2 regions of the Marivirga salinarum genome follow, and region 1 is predicted to be linked to the other one. Evidence: riboswitches for the same ligand, from Rfam matches in the RefSeq annotation. Region 1 holds a riboswitch; the other holds the start of a gene.
The links. A riboswitch is a leader RNA that binds a small molecule or an ion and turns the genes downstream of it on or off. The one in region 1 is predicted to bind cobalamin.

Region 1 (8,582 bases):
CTTACCTAATTGCTGGCCGTGTTGAGGTCGACTTGCTTTTACCTCCACCTCTTGCAAAGTGATGGGGCTTAATGATATCACGAGACTACTGTCATTTTGACCACTAAAATCTATTTGTTGAGGTTCAAATCCTGTATATGAAATGAGTAAGCTTGTTTTTTCATTACTTTTAACCTTAACAGAAAAGTAACCAAAATTATTAGTGATGACACCTTGGGTAGTTCCCAATAATTGAACAGTTGCACTCACCAATCGCTCAGCTGAGGATTTATCTTCAACAAAACCGCTAAGCGTAATTTGCTGAGCACTTAAGCTTCCTAGAATAAAGAAAGCAATTAAAAAGGCAATGTTTTTTTTCATTTTATACTACTAGGGAAAATAGTTGGCTTATTATATATTTTTATAAATTAAGGATTCAATCTAAAGTACTGATTTCATTTATATTATATCGGTATGAATTCGAATTCACTTTGCTATAAATTTTCTGCAACCACTGGGCTTTTCAATTTCTCAAGTATAGCTTTTCCTTCTTCCTTCAAGATTTGAGATAAAGTTGGAGTCGCTCTAAGCACACCTTCAAAAATGTTAAATCCATGACGAACATAATATGTTTCTCCTGGTTTCAAATAAAGATGAAGCTCGGAAGAGGGTCCTGCTTCACTGAGCAAATTAATCGATTTCTGATTAGTTGACCATGTGAGGTAACTTCTAGACTTCAGTTTGCCGATCTGTTGCTCATTCGAATAAATATTAGCTGTAACTAGATTAGCACACCTGCTATCACGAATCACATAAATTGTTGAGTTTTCTGCATTATCCGAATCTGAGGGTAAATTCACCAATTGTTTTGATGGTGCACAACTTATCAAGCTAATTAAGGCAGATACAATAATTAAAAATTTCATTAATGGATGATCTATTATGTGTGGTTCTAAAATTAATATCGAATTGAAATGCCCCTCTAAATCTAAAACATTGGAAACTTTATTCAAGCGTCAATGGGGTTTTGGTCGAGTGGAATTATTTCAAAAATATATACTAAAAATTACATGTAGTATACATTTGTTATTAAATATTTTAAAAAATTTTTAGTCTCTTAAACTGCAGTTATAGTAAGAAAACACTCAGTTTAGATTTAATGCTTTAACCATTTTAATATATGTACTATTACTTCGGAATTATTTTATATAATAGAGCTAAACAACTAATTAGAATTATAGAATCTTGTTTATAAGCTGATTCGTTCAAGGAAATCATTTCTACTATGTAACTATCCTACTTATACAATCATCGGATTTCTTGTTCCAAAGCTAAAAAATGTGAAATCCGATTTTCGGAATCATGAAGAGGAAATATATCTACCTTACAGTCATATTCCTCTCCATTTTTGCGATAGTTTTTGATACTGATACTAAAATTCCGATCTTCTTGAAGCTTTTGCCTAAAAATTGACCGAGTGTTTGAGTCAGTATTTTTCCCTTGCAAAAAAGTAGGTGTTAATCCAACAGCTTCTTGCGCTTTGAAACCTGTCATTGCTTCAAATCCGCTATTTACCCAGAGAATTTCTTTTTCTAGATTGGTTAAGACAAGCGCCTCAAAAGGGTTTTTCAGTATCTTTTGGATATTCTCTTGCCACCTATTTCGCTGAGCATATTTTTCCAGACAAGATAAGTCTATTTTAATTTTGGAGAGAACATTGGCATTACTCATTGCGGCAATATCATGACAATGTAATACATTTTTGAAATCCTTAGGAGTGTCCAGTATTTTGGTATGCATTTTATGATATTCTTGAGGACTTAAGTCCATCAAATAAATATCTAAACACATCATATTACTCAAGTTATTCTGGTACTTAATCATTGATAATTTTTATTAAAAATATGCTTGCATGCTTTATTACTTTCTATCGTAAGATAGTTAAAGTCGTGATTTTGCATTGCAATAAATATTTGAAGTTCTAAACACACTGTCTCAAAACTTCCTAATGCACTAATGATACAGATTGGAAATAAGAAAAGAGCTAACAAGTAGAGATCCACTTAACCTATAAAAAGCAAGTTTATAATAATAACTACTCATCAGACCTGAAGCTTACCCCAATCCACGAGGGCAACTATCAATACTTTACAGGCAAGTCTCCTGACTTGTAACAATTTTTGCTAACCTTCTCAACCTGAATGCTCAGGAAAATGGTATCTGAGGCAAAAACCTATGTGTTACATACAGTTGCGGGACAGTTCGTGATTCTCACACGATTCCTTATTAATTAGCATCTCTGCCAAACCTGCTAGGTGTCGATGAAATTATGAAACATAATAATTCTCTATAAAAGTATCTTATTAATCATTAATCGCAAAACATTGAATAATAAATCTTTAATGGCATTATTCTGTTAGCAGCAGCAATTTAAGCAAATGGCTGCTGTGTCTCCAACCAATGTTAATCCTTGGGATAAATGAAACTTGATTTCAAATAAACAAGATCTATTTCTTCATAAGGATGACCTCTCAATCGGGCATTAAGCATAAAAAAAGCCGGCATCAACCGGCTTTTCATTTTTAATAATATGTTTTTAATCAAGACTTGTCTTTATTTCGACATTCTTTTACGCTCGTTTTCGTCAAGATAGATTTTACGCATTCTGATGCTTTTTGGCGTTACTTCCAAATACTCATCTTTCTGAATAAATTCCATAGCCTCCTCTAATGAGAAATTGATTTTCGGAGCAATTCTCATTGCGTCATCAGTACCTGATTTACGCATATTGGTTAACTGCTTTCCTTTATTGATATTCACATCCAAATCATTATCTCTTGAGTGCTGACCAATAACCTGACCTTTGTAGATCACATCACCCGGATCAACGAAGAACACACCTCTGTCTTGCAATCTATTGATCGCAAATGCTGTAGAAGCTCCCTCCTCCATGGAAATTAGTGATCCTTTGTTCCTTTCAGGAATATGTCCTTTATATGGAGCATATTCTTTATATCTATGATTCATTACAGCTTCTCCAGCTGTAGCAGTCATCATGTTATTTCTTAGGCCTATAATACCTCGTGCTGGGATTTCAAATTCCAAATGCTGAACATCACCTTTTGGCTCCATCACTAACAATTCACCTTTTCTTTGGGTCACTAACTCAATAGCTTTACCTGAAACATCATCTGGCACATCAATAACCATATGCTCAATTGGCTCACAACGAACACCATCAATTTCTTTATATAATACTTGTGGCTGACCTACTTGCAATTCATAGCCTTCTCTTCTCATGGTTTCAATCAAGACAGACAAGTGCAAAATACCTCTACCGTAAACCAAGAATCGATCTTCAGAATCTGTAGATTCTACACGCAAGGCCAGGTTTTTCTCAGTCTCTTTCATCAAACGATCACGCAAATGACGAGAAGTAACGAATTTACCTTCTTTACCAAAGAATGGAGAGTTGTTGATAGTGAAAAGCATACTCATGGTAGGCTCATCAATAGAAATTCTTGGTAATGGCTCTGGATTTTCAGGATCAGTTACCGTATCTCCAATATCAAAACCCTCTAAACCAATGATTGCACAAAGATCTCCTGAATGTACTTCCTCCACTCTCTTTCTTGCTAAGCCTTCGAAAGTATGCAATTCTTTGATTCTCATTTTCTTAACAGAACCGTCCTTTTTACATAGACCTATTTGCATGCCTTCTTTCAAGGTACCTTGGTATAACCTTCCAATAGCAATTCGCCCTACGAAAGATGAATAATCCAAAGATACAATCTGTAATTTAGGGATACCTTCTTTAACAGGTGCTGCAGGGATTGTTTTAATGATTTCATCCAAAAGAGGGAAAACATTATCAGTCTGCTCTTTCCAATCAGTGCTCATCCAACCGTTTTTACTTGAACCGTAAATGGTTTGGAAGTCTAGCTGATCTTCAGTAGCATCTAAGTTGAACATTAAATCGAAAACTTGCTCGTGCACTTCATCAGGACGACAGTTTTCTTTATCCACTTTATTGACTACAACAATTGGCTTCAAGCCTAAGTCTAATGCTTTTCCTAATACAAAACGAGTTTGTGGCATTGGTCCTTCAAAGGCATCCACTAAAAGCAAAACACCATCGGCCATTTTCAAAACTCGCTCTACTTCTCCTCCAAAGTCAGAGTGACCAGGAGTGTCAATAATATTAATCTTAACCCCGTTATAAGTAACGGAAACGTTTTTACTCAAAATGGTAATTCCACGCTCTCTTTCTAGATCATTATTATCTAAAATTAATTCGTCTGATTCCGTTCCTTCACGAAATTCCTGACAAGCATAGATAATTTTGTCAACCAAAGTAGTTTTACCGTGGTCAACGTGGGCAATAATCGCCACATTTCTAATTTCTGACATCTAAATAATATAAATAAATTAACTGATATTCAATTAGTTAATACTATTATTAAAAAGTTTCAACTAATCAAGTTGCAAAGGTAAGTAAAATAGTTTGCGGGATAATGCTTTTAGAAAAATATTAATGATTCCGTAATCTAATATCTTACCTAAACAGTCCTGCAATTACTAACGTAATGAAATCTTAATTACAACCATTGCAACTCTTGCTAAACTACAAAATTGATTACTTACCCGGAAATATTTCTAAAGCCAACCTCTGAGCCTCAGAAAATGCTTCTTGATTTATCCCTAAATCAATATTATTTTGGTTGAAATAAGCTACCATATCTTCAGTTACCATATTGCCTACCAAATCATCCTTTGCCATAGGACAGCCACCAAATCCTTTTATGGCTCCATCAAATCTTCTGCAACCAGCTTTATAAGCCGCTTCTACCTTCTCCCAAATCGTAGCAGGATTACTGTGTAGATGCGCTCCGAACTCTATATGCGAATATTCAGGAATCAACTGCTCAAAAATCCATGAAATATTATCTGGATTGGAGACTCCAATTGTATCAGAAAGCGAAATTACTTTCACATCAATTTTATCTAATTTCTCTACAAATTCCTGTACAAATCCTGCGTCATACGGATCTCCATAAGGATTCCCAAAACCCATAGAAAGGTAAACCACCAAGGTTTTCCCGTTTGCAATTGTGAGTCCTTGAATTTCAGATAAATCTTCCATGGCGGTAGCAATTGAGCGTTTGGTATTGCGCTGCTGAAATGTTTCCGATAATGAAAGAGGATACCCCAAATAAGAAATCTGCTCGAACTTCACTGCATCAGAAGCTCCCCTTTGATTTGCAATGATGGCTAATAATTTTGAACTAGATTTTTGCCAGTCAATTTTATCAAACACTTCAGCGCTATCCCTCATTTGTGGAATGGCCTTAGGTGAAACAAAACTCCCTGCATCAATTGTATCAAACCCCACTGTGAGCAATTGATTTATATAATTTATTTTTTGCTCGGTAGGAATAAAATCATGCAATCCTTGCATGGCATCTCTTGGGCATTCTATAAGTTTAATGTTTTCATTTTTCGTTTCCATATTCCAAAGCTAAGCAATAGGATTTTTAGCTAAAAGAATTATTTATTAGGATTGAATTTTCATTAAAGATAAATCATAAGTATAATAGCAGTTTATTAAATGCATCTTCTTAATTTTCAGCTTCGAATTAAAAAATATCCGTGGGAGTTATCATCAAACAAAGTGCTTATGCCTCTATCATCAACTACATTGGAGTTGCAATAGGTGCTGTCAATATGATATTTCTTTTCCCTGAATTCTTGAGCAAAGAAGAATTAGGCCTTACCAAAGCAATGATTTCTATGGCTGTTATATTATCTCCATTTGCTCAAGTAGGACTTGCTAGAAGCACTCTAAGATATTTCCCAAGGTTTAATAAAGGACCCAATTCATCAGGCAGGTTTTTTACTTTCGTGTTGATCATGGCTTTCTTCACTATTACCCTCTTTATTGGCTTTTTTCAATTAATTGACCAATGGATTTTTGAGTTTTTTGAAAAGAATGCGCCTGAGTTAATCCATCAATATTGGTTGATTATCATTTTGGCTGCTATTATGGTTTATATCTCCATATTTGAAGCCTATTTCAAAGCGCAGTTAAATGTGGTGATCCCAACCTTTATAAGGGAATTTCTATTGCGGATATTAAGCAGTTTATTAGCTTTTATTTATTTCTTAGATGTCATTTCCTTTGAATGGTTTTTAAGATTCTCAATCGCTACATATGCGTTTAGTCTTTTATTGATGATATTAATATTATTATTCAAAGGGCAATTACGATTCGATTTTTCAATCTTCCATCTCAAAAAATCTTTCATTAAAGAAATGATGAAATATATGGTTTTTATTATGGCGGGTGCTGTGGGTTCAGTTATTGTTTTACAAATTGATCAACTAATGGTAACAGGATTTCTTGGGTTAAAAGAAAATGCCGTTTATGTTATTGCTTTTTTTATGGGAACCGTAATTGAGATTCCTAGGCGGAGTATTTCACAAATGTCTGATGCTATTATTGCCAATGCCTTTGAAAATGAAAGACTAGATGAGATCAAAAAGATCTATAAGCAAAGCAGTATCAATCAGCTAATTTTAGGGAGCTTTGTGTTTATATTGGTAGTAATCAACTTAGATAATATCTATGCCATTATGCCATCCGGGGATGATTATTCAAGTGGGAAACTAATTGTTATTATTATTGGACTGAGTAAGCTTATTAATATGGGATTTGGGGTTAATTCAGAAATCATTATTTCTTCAAAACACTATAAAAGTAATATCTATTTTGTATTGATTTTAGCGACATTAACTATTGGGCTTAACGTTATATTAATTCCGAAATATGGATTAACAGGTGCTGCACTAGCGACTTTTGCATCCGTATTTTTATTTAATTTAATCAAGATGATTTATATCTATTACAAATTACAATTTCATCCGTTTTCTATTCATACTTTAAGTGCCGTGCTGCTGTCTGGATTATGTTTTTTTATAGTGAGTATAGTCCCCCAATTCTCTAACCCAATTTTAAATGGAGCTTATTTGTCAATCCTCACGGTTATGATTTTTGGTTTATTGATGCTGTTTTTTAAACCTTCAAAAGAAATCACTAAAATAATTCAGCCGATTAGAGATAAGTTTAACCTTTAAAAAAAGCTTTCACATTTTCAGCTACATATTCTATTTCTTCTTCGGAGTGATTAGGGTGAATAGGAAGAGATAAAACCATTTTAGAAGCTTTGGAGGCGTTATAGAAATTCTCTTTTATTTCAAATACTTTCATATCCGAAAGTGCAGCTGGATAATGAATATCAGTTTCAATTCCTTTTTCTAATAGAAACTTCTGAAGTTCATCTCTCCTATCTGTTCTTATTACAAACTGATGATAAACATGACCATCTGTTTTAGGGGGTAGAATACAATCGGTATCAGCCAATATATTATAATAAATAGCTGCTAACTTTTGTCTTTTTTCATTATCAGAATCAAGGAAAGGGAGATTAGCACATAAAACAGCGGCTTGAACTTCATCCATTCTGCTATTTCTTCCTAATTGTAGATGCTCATTACGAGTTTGCTGACCATGATTAGCCCACAGAAGGCACTTTTTAGCTAGTTTTTCATCATTTGTAGCAATAGCACCTGCATCACCCAAAGCAGCTAAATTTTTGGTGGGATAAAAACTGAAAGCTGTAACGTCTCCAAATGTCCCAGCCAGTTTTCCATTTAATGTTGCCCCGTGAGCTTGTGCACAATCTTCTATCAATACAACATTATACTTGGCGCAGATAGAAACTATCTTTTCAATTTCAGGATGAACCAACCCAAATAAGTGAGGTAGAATTAATGCTTTGGTGTTATCATTAATCTTTTTCTCTAAATCAGAAAATTGGATTCCGAAATGGATGATATCAATATCGCAAAACACCACTTTTGCCCCCACTAATTGGATGACTGAAGAATCAGAAAACCAACTAAAAGCTGTAGTTATCACTTCATCGTCTTGCTTTATTCCCAAACTTCTCAATATTATTTCCAAAGCATCGGTACAATTTGCAGTAGGTATGATATGTTGAAGCTTTAAATATTTCGAGAATTCTTCCTTAAATCTGACCAAATAATCGCCATTCATCATGACTCCCTTATCTAATACATCATCTATTACCGCTTTTACTTCTTGACGGATAGGCGTTAACTTTAAAAAAGGAACTGATTCAATCATCATATCGTAATTTATGATTAGTATTTATTTCAAATATATAGTGATTTTTATTTGCATTAACAGCATCGCTTTTCCAATTTTAAATTTGATTTAGAAGTGATTGAGCAATAAAAATCATTAAATTGAACTTATATTATTAATATTTCAAAGATTGAAATTTTTACTTAAAAATAAGCCATAAATGAAGAAAGTAGCAATAATGACCTCTGGTGGTGATGCACCTGGCATGAATGCATGCCTAAGGGCAGCTGTAAGAGGCGCGGTATATCATGGAGTAGAAATGTATGGAATATATAGAGGTTATGACGGAATGATTGAAGGTGACATCATTAAAATGAATTCTCATTCTGTAAGTAATATAATTCAAAAAGGAGGGACAATTCTGAAGTCTGCTAGA
Region 2 (8,582 bases), 1.6 Mb from region 1:
ATTGCAAATCTAACTCAAACCATAATTCATTATAAATAGGGAAATGAATTCCTGCTGTTGTTTCAATCCCTTTTGCCAGTACTTTTTTTATGTTTCTAGGTCGCCATTGATTGTTTTCATCTGGTATCCACTGAATCCAATTATCCACCTCATTATGATAAGCGGTCACCGAAAAGTCTACTTTGGTTTTATCCCAATTATGATTTGAATGAATAGACGCTTCTTTATTCCATGCTGTTTCTGAATTCAGTTCCGGATTTCCGGCTTCGTTCCAGAACCGATCATTTAAAGTAGGAAGTCTGTAGTTGTAAGAAGTATTTAATTTAAGATCGAGTTGATGATTTTCAGTTCTGAATAGTTGATGTGAAATCCCCGCATACGGAGAAATTGGAATATTAACTTCTGGTACCAATTGTTGTCTCAAATGCACGGCATAATCAAAGTTCCTCCATATTTCTCCTTTAAATAAAGCACCTAAACTATAGCGTTGTTCAGTGGCACCACCGCCTGCGTAATTTTGATTTTTCGCATCAATATAATTGTATCGAGCTGATAATTTTAGCTGATGTTTAATGGAGATTTGATATTTATAGTCAGCGAAGCTTTCCCATCTATCTACTTTATAATAAGAAATAGCCTGGTTCAATCGATAATCCATTTCATCCATGAAGTAGCCAGTCCCAATAGTTAGACTGCTTTTTTCTCCCATTTTTTCAAAGTTAAGATGTGTCCTTAGGTTTTGATCTGTTTGCTCGTTTACATCTCTGGTAGATCCTATTGGAGGTTGAATTTCCCTGAAGTTGTCATTATACCAAATCGCTAATTTTATTTTTTCAGTATTTCTGATTTTATAGCCGATGCTTTGGTTTATCCCCCATCTTTTAAATCTTGCATTATCCTGTTTTTCACCAGTTTGTAAAATTTCAAAATCATTTTTGGCTTTTCCCCAATATAACTTAGTGTCATAAGCCCATTTGCCGTTACTGCCATTTGCATTTACATTACTATTTAACAATCCAAAACTACCGATTTGCTGCCCGATAGATAATCTATTTCCTTTTTTGAATGAAAGTGGATTTTCCAATAAAACAGCACCACCAAATGCACCACTTCCTCCCATGCTGCTGCCACTTCCCGGAATGATGGATATTTCAGAAATGGCTTGAGAGGGTATTAAAGAAAAATCAGTTTGGCCTAGTGTGAAACTATTGATGTTGAAATTGTCCCAAAGCACTGCGGTTTGGCTGGCATTGGTGCCGCGGAAGGCTATGGTTGTGAGCATTCCATTTCCGTATTCCTTGAAATAAATACTGCTGTTCTGCTTTAAAATTTCGCTAATATTAGCGCCATCGTAGAAATTCAGTGTTTTGGCTTTGGGCAAAATAATAGTATTACCATGCAAAAATTGTTTTTCAAAATGGCCTTGCACAGACACTTCTTCTAACACAGGAATACTGTCCTGATGGTTTTGTGCCCATAGTTCATTGGAGAACCATAGCAATAAAAATAAAGCACCTAATCGCATAAAATTGAGTTTAATGCGACCACGGTCAAAATCAGATGTAAAAAAGTTAGCTTATAGCTTTCGTACATTCCTGACCTTTCACCCGAAAGTCGAAAATAGTTATGAGCTATGGCAGGTCTCCTGACTCGTCCGTTGAAGTTGCGGCCTTCCCATCAGCCGAAAGGCTAACAGTGGCAAGGGTAGTGCACTTCAATTAAAAATGGACTTACAGTTGCGGGGACAGTTTCGGAATATTGGTCTCAAAAATTAAAACCAAGCACCGAATTCCCTTTTAATTCTGAAGGAATGAAATCCAACAGAAACCATAATTCTTCAACAAATGTAGGGGAATGAAATCTGAAATCAAATTTTAATTCTTTAACTTTATTAATTAAAATGTTTGCGCAGTGAAAATAGTACCTATGTATCCTGACCCCTACAAGCTCAAAATCCATTTGGAGCATACGGATATATATAGAATAGTTTTAGTACCCTCCTTCATTAATATGCTTCAACTTCATTTGGTTTGCCAAGAAGCTATGGGTTGGATGATGGCACATTTATTCACATTTACAGATAAAAAAGGATCTACAGCTAGAATTAAGGCAGGCTTACCAATTGAAGATTTACCATTTTTATCAGGACCTAAGGAAATAAAAGCAGATAAAGTCAAGTTAAATGAATTTCATGAGATCACGGGTGGAAAATCGTTTTGGTATTGGTATGATTTCGGAGATGATTGGTGGCATAAAATAAGTTTCCAAAAACCTACTAAAAAGGACTTGGAATTATATAGTGGTACTCCAGTTTGTTTAGATGGAAAAAAAGCTTGCCCACCTGAAGATATAGGTGGAGTAGATGGTTATTTGCACTTCTTGAAAATTATAAATGAAAATACCCAACCTGATAAAGACGAATTAATGGATTTTTATGGCTTTATGGAAGGAGATGTTTTTGATCCAGAGTTTTTTGAAATTGACTTTATTAACGAGGAACTGACGGAAATAATGGAATGGGATGAATGGAATAAAACGGCTGACGATTTTATTTGATATTAGAGAAAGTAATGGAGTTAATCATTTATATTCCTGATACCATTGAAACTTCTCATCAAGAATTTCATTTTTCTTAAGTCTTATAAAATCCAGATAAGCTTGAGCAACGGGTGAAATTCTTTTTCCTTTTAGCCAAATTAATCTCCATTTCGTTGTTACTGGTAAATCCTCAGTAGGTAAAATATATAGTTGCTTATTTAATAATTCGTTTTTAATCCCAATTAAAGGCATAATAGAATTACCTAATCCTGCGATAACGGCTTGTTTTACAGCCTCATTAGATGTAAGCTCTAATCTCTTTCTAGACTTTGAATTATGTGTTCCATAATAGTGTTCCATCGCACTTCTTGTGGCAGAGCCTTCCTCCCGGTAAATCAAAGGCATACTTTCATTTTGCTGTGCTTCGCTACTCACTAAATATAATTTATTATCGATTAAGAGTTCTTCTTCTATATCTAATAAATCAGGAATTACGCTTACAAGGGCGAAATCAATTTCGTTATTTTTTAAGCTTTGAATTACTTTAGTTTTATTGGTAACATCTAAAACCAAATCAATTCCAGAGTTTTTGGACAAGAATTCTTCAAGGAAAAAAGGAATTACATATTTTCCTGTGGAGGCGGAAGAAATTTTCAGTTTTCCTGTCATCATTCCACTATAGGCCTCCGTTTTATAATTTATATTATTCAATTCTTCTATTACACGCTCCGCAATTAGGGCAATTTCTTTACCGAAATCTGTTATGAATAATTTTCTTCCTACAACCTCATATAATGGTATGTCGAATTGATCTTGAAAGTTTTTTAGCTGGATGGAAACTGCTGGCTGTGACATAAATAGTTCTTCCGAAGCTTTAGTGATGCTTTGTTTTTGGACCACTTTTAAAAATATCTGTAGCTGATGTATAGTGTAATGCATAATAATATTTTATGGTTTACATTAAATATATAAATAAAAATATATGAAAAATGTTTGCCAAATTTGTGTAAATAATTTCATAAAACATTAAACAACAATAAAAATTATGGAACAAGTTTTAATTAACAAGCAAGAAAAAGACCTACTAAGAGGTGAGTATTCGGCTGAGGAAGCAAAAGAGATTATTTCAAATTTCATTACTCAGAAAATCAATTTTCATAATATGAGGAATTTTAGATCACAAGTAAGATATGAAAAACCAGATGAAAATTCTTTGAAAAGAATAGAGGAGCTTAAGGAAAGTAGAAAATCAATAATGGAATTAATTAATACTGCCAAAGAAGAAGGCAAAATGCTTAAAATCGATTCAACCATCACCATTGAATTAATTTAAAACTGTAAATCATGACCAAAGAACTAATCATAAGCACGGTTTTTCTATCGCCACTTTTATTTACACTTATCGCCATTTTATCATGGTTTATGAGCGGCTTAAGGCCTAAAAAATTGATATGGGTAAGTAAAATCTCCATTTATGCAGGTGTACTTATGGCCATATTTTCTGCCGTGATGGTATATCAATATGGATTATTGGAGAGCAATAGTATAGGCTATAATGGTCTTGGATTATCCATACGATTAGATGCTTTAAGTGTATTGATCTTTACCATGATTAATCTCATCTCTTTTATAGTGATGCGGTTTAGTTTCAATTATATGGATGGCGATAATAGACAAGGGGTTTTTATAGGGAGATTAGCCGCTACTATTGCCTCCGTACAATTGTTGGTGCTATCAGGAAATGTAGGTTTACTGTGGATTTCTTGGGTTCTCACAAGTATTTCTTTGCATCGATTACTTATTTTTTATTCTGAAAGACGCAGATCTAAACTGGCAGCCAGGAAAAAATTTATTGCGGCCCGATTGAGTGATTTATTCCTACTAGCTGCTGTTATCTTGATTTTTAACCAATTCGGTACAGGAAATTTAGAAGAAGTCATAACCGGAATAAAAAGTTTTGCTAACAATGTCCCATTTAAAATAGAATTAGCGGCTATTTGTATTGTGTTGGCGGCTATCTTAAAATCCGCTTTATTTCCAACTCATGCATGGCTTGTAGAAGTAATGGAAACACCAACTCCTGTTTCTGCATTACTGCATGCAGGTTTATTGAATGCTGGCCCATTTTTAGTGGCAAGAATGTCATTTATAGTGGTGGAAACCACCTATGCGCCTCTACTACTGATTATTTTTGGTGGTATAACAGCCATATTTGGCTCCATTGCTTATATGACTCAATCTTCGGTGAAGACAGCTCTTGGTTATTCCAGTATTTCTCACATGGGTTTTAGTTTATTGCTTTGTGGATTTGGAATTTATGCTGCAGCCATGTTGCACTTGGTGGCACATTCTTTCTATAAAGCGCATGCATTTCTTTCTTCGGGTAGTTTTATTGATGTTAAAAAAGCATCCAAAATATCGCTGCCAGCAAGAAAAGCTAACCCACTTGTGCTTTTAACAAGTATAGGGCTTGCTTTTACAATTTTTGGAATAATGGCATATGCTTGGGGCATTAACCCAATAGAGGAATTGTCATTATTGGTGATAAGCTGCATTATAGTGATGGGATTATCATTATTAATAGGTACTGCTTTAGATTCTTATGAAAGCAGGAGGTTGATTCCAAGAGTGGTCTTAATGGCTGCTCTTGTTGCCTTTGCATTTTTCAGTTTGGAAACGCTAATGGGCGCCATTTTGAAATCCCAAATCCCCGTAATTATGCAACCTTCTACTGCAGTAGTAATTTTATTGTTTTTTTGGTTGATTGTTTTTGCAGGATTGGTGCTTATTCAAATTTTTTCACCTTTTATGAAAAACTCCACTATTTGGAGGAAATGGGCCATTCATTTTAGAAATGGTCTCTATGCAAATGTACTATATGACCGTTTGGTAGGAGCCCTTTATGTGAAAGCTTCTAAACCTGGAATCATGAAAGGATATGAATAAGTATAGTGATTTTTAACTATTTATTTAAAAACAATTTTTGTGTATTTAAACAATTTGAAATGTTAAATAAAATCAAGGATTCTGAAATCAATTTAATGAAAACTTCAATAAGTAAGACCTTAAATGAAGCTTCTAAAAAAATTGCACCTTTATGGCCTTTGGAGAATTTTGTTGCTGTAAACCCTTATTTGGGTTTGAGTGATCATTCTTTCGAATCCATTGCTCAACGATTATCTTTTACTGCAGGTATCAAGACAACTATGCCGCTAAGCTACTATTTGGATATTATAGAGCAAGAGAAGATATTGATGGAGGATTTAGAAATAGCATTAAATCAAAAATTCCCCCATGAAAATAGAAGTGCAAAATCATTTATTGAAGAACTGAAAAGGAAAGAATTTAAAAGTTTAAGTACTTTTCAAATTAATACGGTTGCAGAACTGGCTAAGAAAATAAGCACTGCCAATTGGCCCGATTTCATGTTAGACTGTATTTCTTCATGGGCGGCTTCTTATTTTGATGAAGCTCAAAGTCAGTGGAATTCTGAGGGGCAAACTATAGATTTATTTTCCGCTTGGAAAATTGAAGCAGAAACGAATCGATCACCATCTTTGATGGGGCTAAAAGGATTCCATAAGCTGATAAAAGAGCTACCAGATAATCATATTGAAGCCGCAACTATTGCACTTCATCATTTGGAAGTGGAGGAGAAGGCTCTGCCAATTTATTTACACAGTTTATTGCTAAAGGTAGGAGGTTGGTCATCTTACATTGCGCATTTTGATTGGGATGCTAAGCGATACGGTCGCGAAGAGGAAAGATTAAGTGAATTCTTAAGTGTTTTAATCTGCTGGGAATATGGGATTTTTAATGCACTGCAAAACCCGGTTTTGGAAAGCCAGTGGAAAAAGGAAAAGCTGGAAATGCTTAAATTTAATGATTCAGAAATCCATCATTCGGACTTATCGGATTTAATTATATTACAAAATGCTTATGACTTAACTGCCCAAAGGCGATTAATCAAAAAGTTTAAGAAAAAAGATTCTTCCAATCTAGAAATAGTTAAACCTAAAGTTCAGGCTGTTTTCTGTATTGATGTTAGGTCAGAAGTTTATCGTAGAAATCTGGAATCAGTGGCACCTGAAATTGATACTTTGGGCTTTGCTGGTTTCTTTGGTTTCCCAATAAACGTAAGGAAAATTGGCCACGATCAAGGATATGACCAATGTCCAGCTTTAATTCCTTCAGGCTATACTGTAAAGGAGCAGTTGCTTGAAAAGAATCAAAATGATAAAGTAGTTTTAAGAAGAAAACTTAACAGATTGTTCCATTTCTCATGGAAGTCCTTCAAATCAAGTGCTATCAGTTCTTTTGGTTTTGTAAGTCCTATTGGATTGTCTTTACTGCCTAAACTTTTTACCGATTCTTTTGGGATTACTAGACCCGTGCCGCATCCACAAAAAAATGGACTAAGTAAGGAAGAGCAAGAAAATTTATCGATGGATATCGACAGCAGTCCAGATGAATTGAATACCGGAATTCCTCTGGCAGACAGAGTTAATATGGCAAAAGGAGCCCTTCAGGCAATGTCATTAACAGAAAATTTTGCAAGAGTTGTGATGATAGTAGGTCATGGTTCTACTTCAGTCAATAACCCACATGCTTCTGGTTTGGATTGTGGTGCTTGTGCTGGTCAATCAGGTGAGGCCAATGCAAAAGTGGCTTCCATTATCTTAAATGATAATGAAGTAAGAAAGCAACTTGCTGAACAAAAGATTATCATCCCTGACTCTACCTATTTCTTAGCTTGTCTGCATGATACCACCACTGATGAAGTCTCTCTTTTTAATACAAGTCAAGTTCCTTCTTCTCATCAGGAAGATTTAGAAAATATTAAGGACAGAATATCAAAGGCTGGAAAAGCTACACGTGCTGAAAGGATTTTAAGAATGAATATGAGAGATGGAAAGGATGTTGATTCATTTATAAAATTAAGAGCCAAAGATTGGTCGCAAGTAAGGCCAGAGTGGGGACTAGCAGGATGTTCTTCTTTTGTGGTGGCGCCTCGTTCCATAACCAAAGGAGTTAACCTGGAAGGGCGTTCGTTTTTACATTCTTATAATTGGAAGGATGATCAAGGGTTTAAGGTCTTGGAAGCTATAATGACCGCACCAATGATTGTGACTAGCTGGATAAACCTACAATATTATGCCTCCACAGTGGATAATAAACATTTTGGATCAGGAAATAAGACTTTACATAATGTGACTTCAGGAATTGGTGTTTTAGAAGGATTTGCAGGAGATTTAAGATCAGGGCTGCCCATGCAATCTATTCATGATGGGGTGAACTATCAACATGAACCATTACGATTAAGTGTCGTAATTAATGCACCTAAAGAAGCCATGATCAAAATTTTGGAAAAACATGAATCAGTAAGGAATCTTTGTGATAACCAATGGATTTTTCTTCTGGCCATGAATGATGATGGAGAAATAACCGATGTGTATGACGGAGATTTTATGTGGAGAAAGTTGAATTCAACAGAGCTTGTTAATAAGCAAAATGAAAAAATGGTTGAAGAGTATGCTTAATAGTAATTAATATTATTTTCAGAATTTTAGGTTGTAATTTGGGGCTTCTTTATTGATTTAATGAGGCCCTTTTTTTATTCTTTCTTTTTTTGATAAAATAAAGTACAGTGTAAATGTCATAATATAATTCACTTAAAAATAAATAGCGGAGTATTTAGGTTGATTTTCCTGGTGTCTTTCTAATTGAAAATGAGAATTGCATTTGTTTGACTTAATAAATCTGTCTTAAATTTTCATACCTTCATTTTTAATTATTCTTTTACCCGCAATATTGATTTGACATGAAAAATCTTATAAAAGGAATTTGCCTTCTACTAACTTTTTCCTTCACCATAATGGAAGGAAAAGCACAAGACTATTTTCAAGAGGAATATCCCAAGGTTTGGGAACGAACTACTGCCTATTCCCGAACGATTGCGGAATCTATGCCAGAGCAGCTTTATAATTTTAAAGTTTATCAGGATGGCATGAGTTTTAAAGAACAGCAATTGCACATAGTAGGAA

Region 2: it holds a riboswitch for cobalamin, as region 1 does, so the genes downstream of both, QYS49_RS08595 (TonB-dependent receptor) here and QYS49_RS15255 (PAS domain-containing protein) in region 1, are expected to answer to the same signal.

What each region holds. Positions count from the first base shown of each region.
Region 1 is NZ_CP129971.1:3,642,528-3,651,109, forward strand. It holds gene QYS49_RS15245 (TonB-dependent receptor) at 1-360, opposite strand, end outside; gene QYS49_RS15250 (hypothetical protein) at 474-992, opposite strand; gene QYS49_RS15255 (PAS domain-containing protein) at 1,288-1,863, opposite strand; cobalamin riboswitch at 2,116-2,306, opposite strand; gene typA (translational GTPase TypA) at 2,593-4,389, opposite strand; gene QYS49_RS15265 (hydroxymethylglutaryl-CoA lyase) at 4,616-5,488, opposite strand; gene QYS49_RS15270 (lipopolysaccharide biosynthesis protein) at 5,629-7,113, shown strand; gene QYS49_RS15275 (DegT/DnrJ/EryC1/StrS family aminotransferase) at 7,103-8,188, opposite strand; gene pfkA (6-phosphofructokinase) at 8,367-8,582, shown strand, end outside.
Region 2 is NZ_CP129971.1:2,025,126-2,033,707, forward strand. It holds gene QYS49_RS08595 (TonB-dependent receptor) at 1-1,525, opposite strand, end outside; cobalamin riboswitch at 1,619-1,847, opposite strand; gene QYS49_RS08600 (plasmid pRiA4b ORF-3 family protein) at 1,912-2,556, shown strand; gene QYS49_RS08605 (LysR family transcriptional regulator) at 2,581-3,477, opposite strand; gene QYS49_RS08610 (hypothetical protein) at 3,584-3,871, shown strand; gene QYS49_RS08615 (proton-conducting transporter transmembrane domain-containing protein) at 3,883-5,484, shown strand; gene QYS49_RS08620 (YbcC family protein) at 5,544-8,078, shown strand; gene QYS49_RS08625 (DinB family protein) at 8,360-8,582, shown strand, end outside.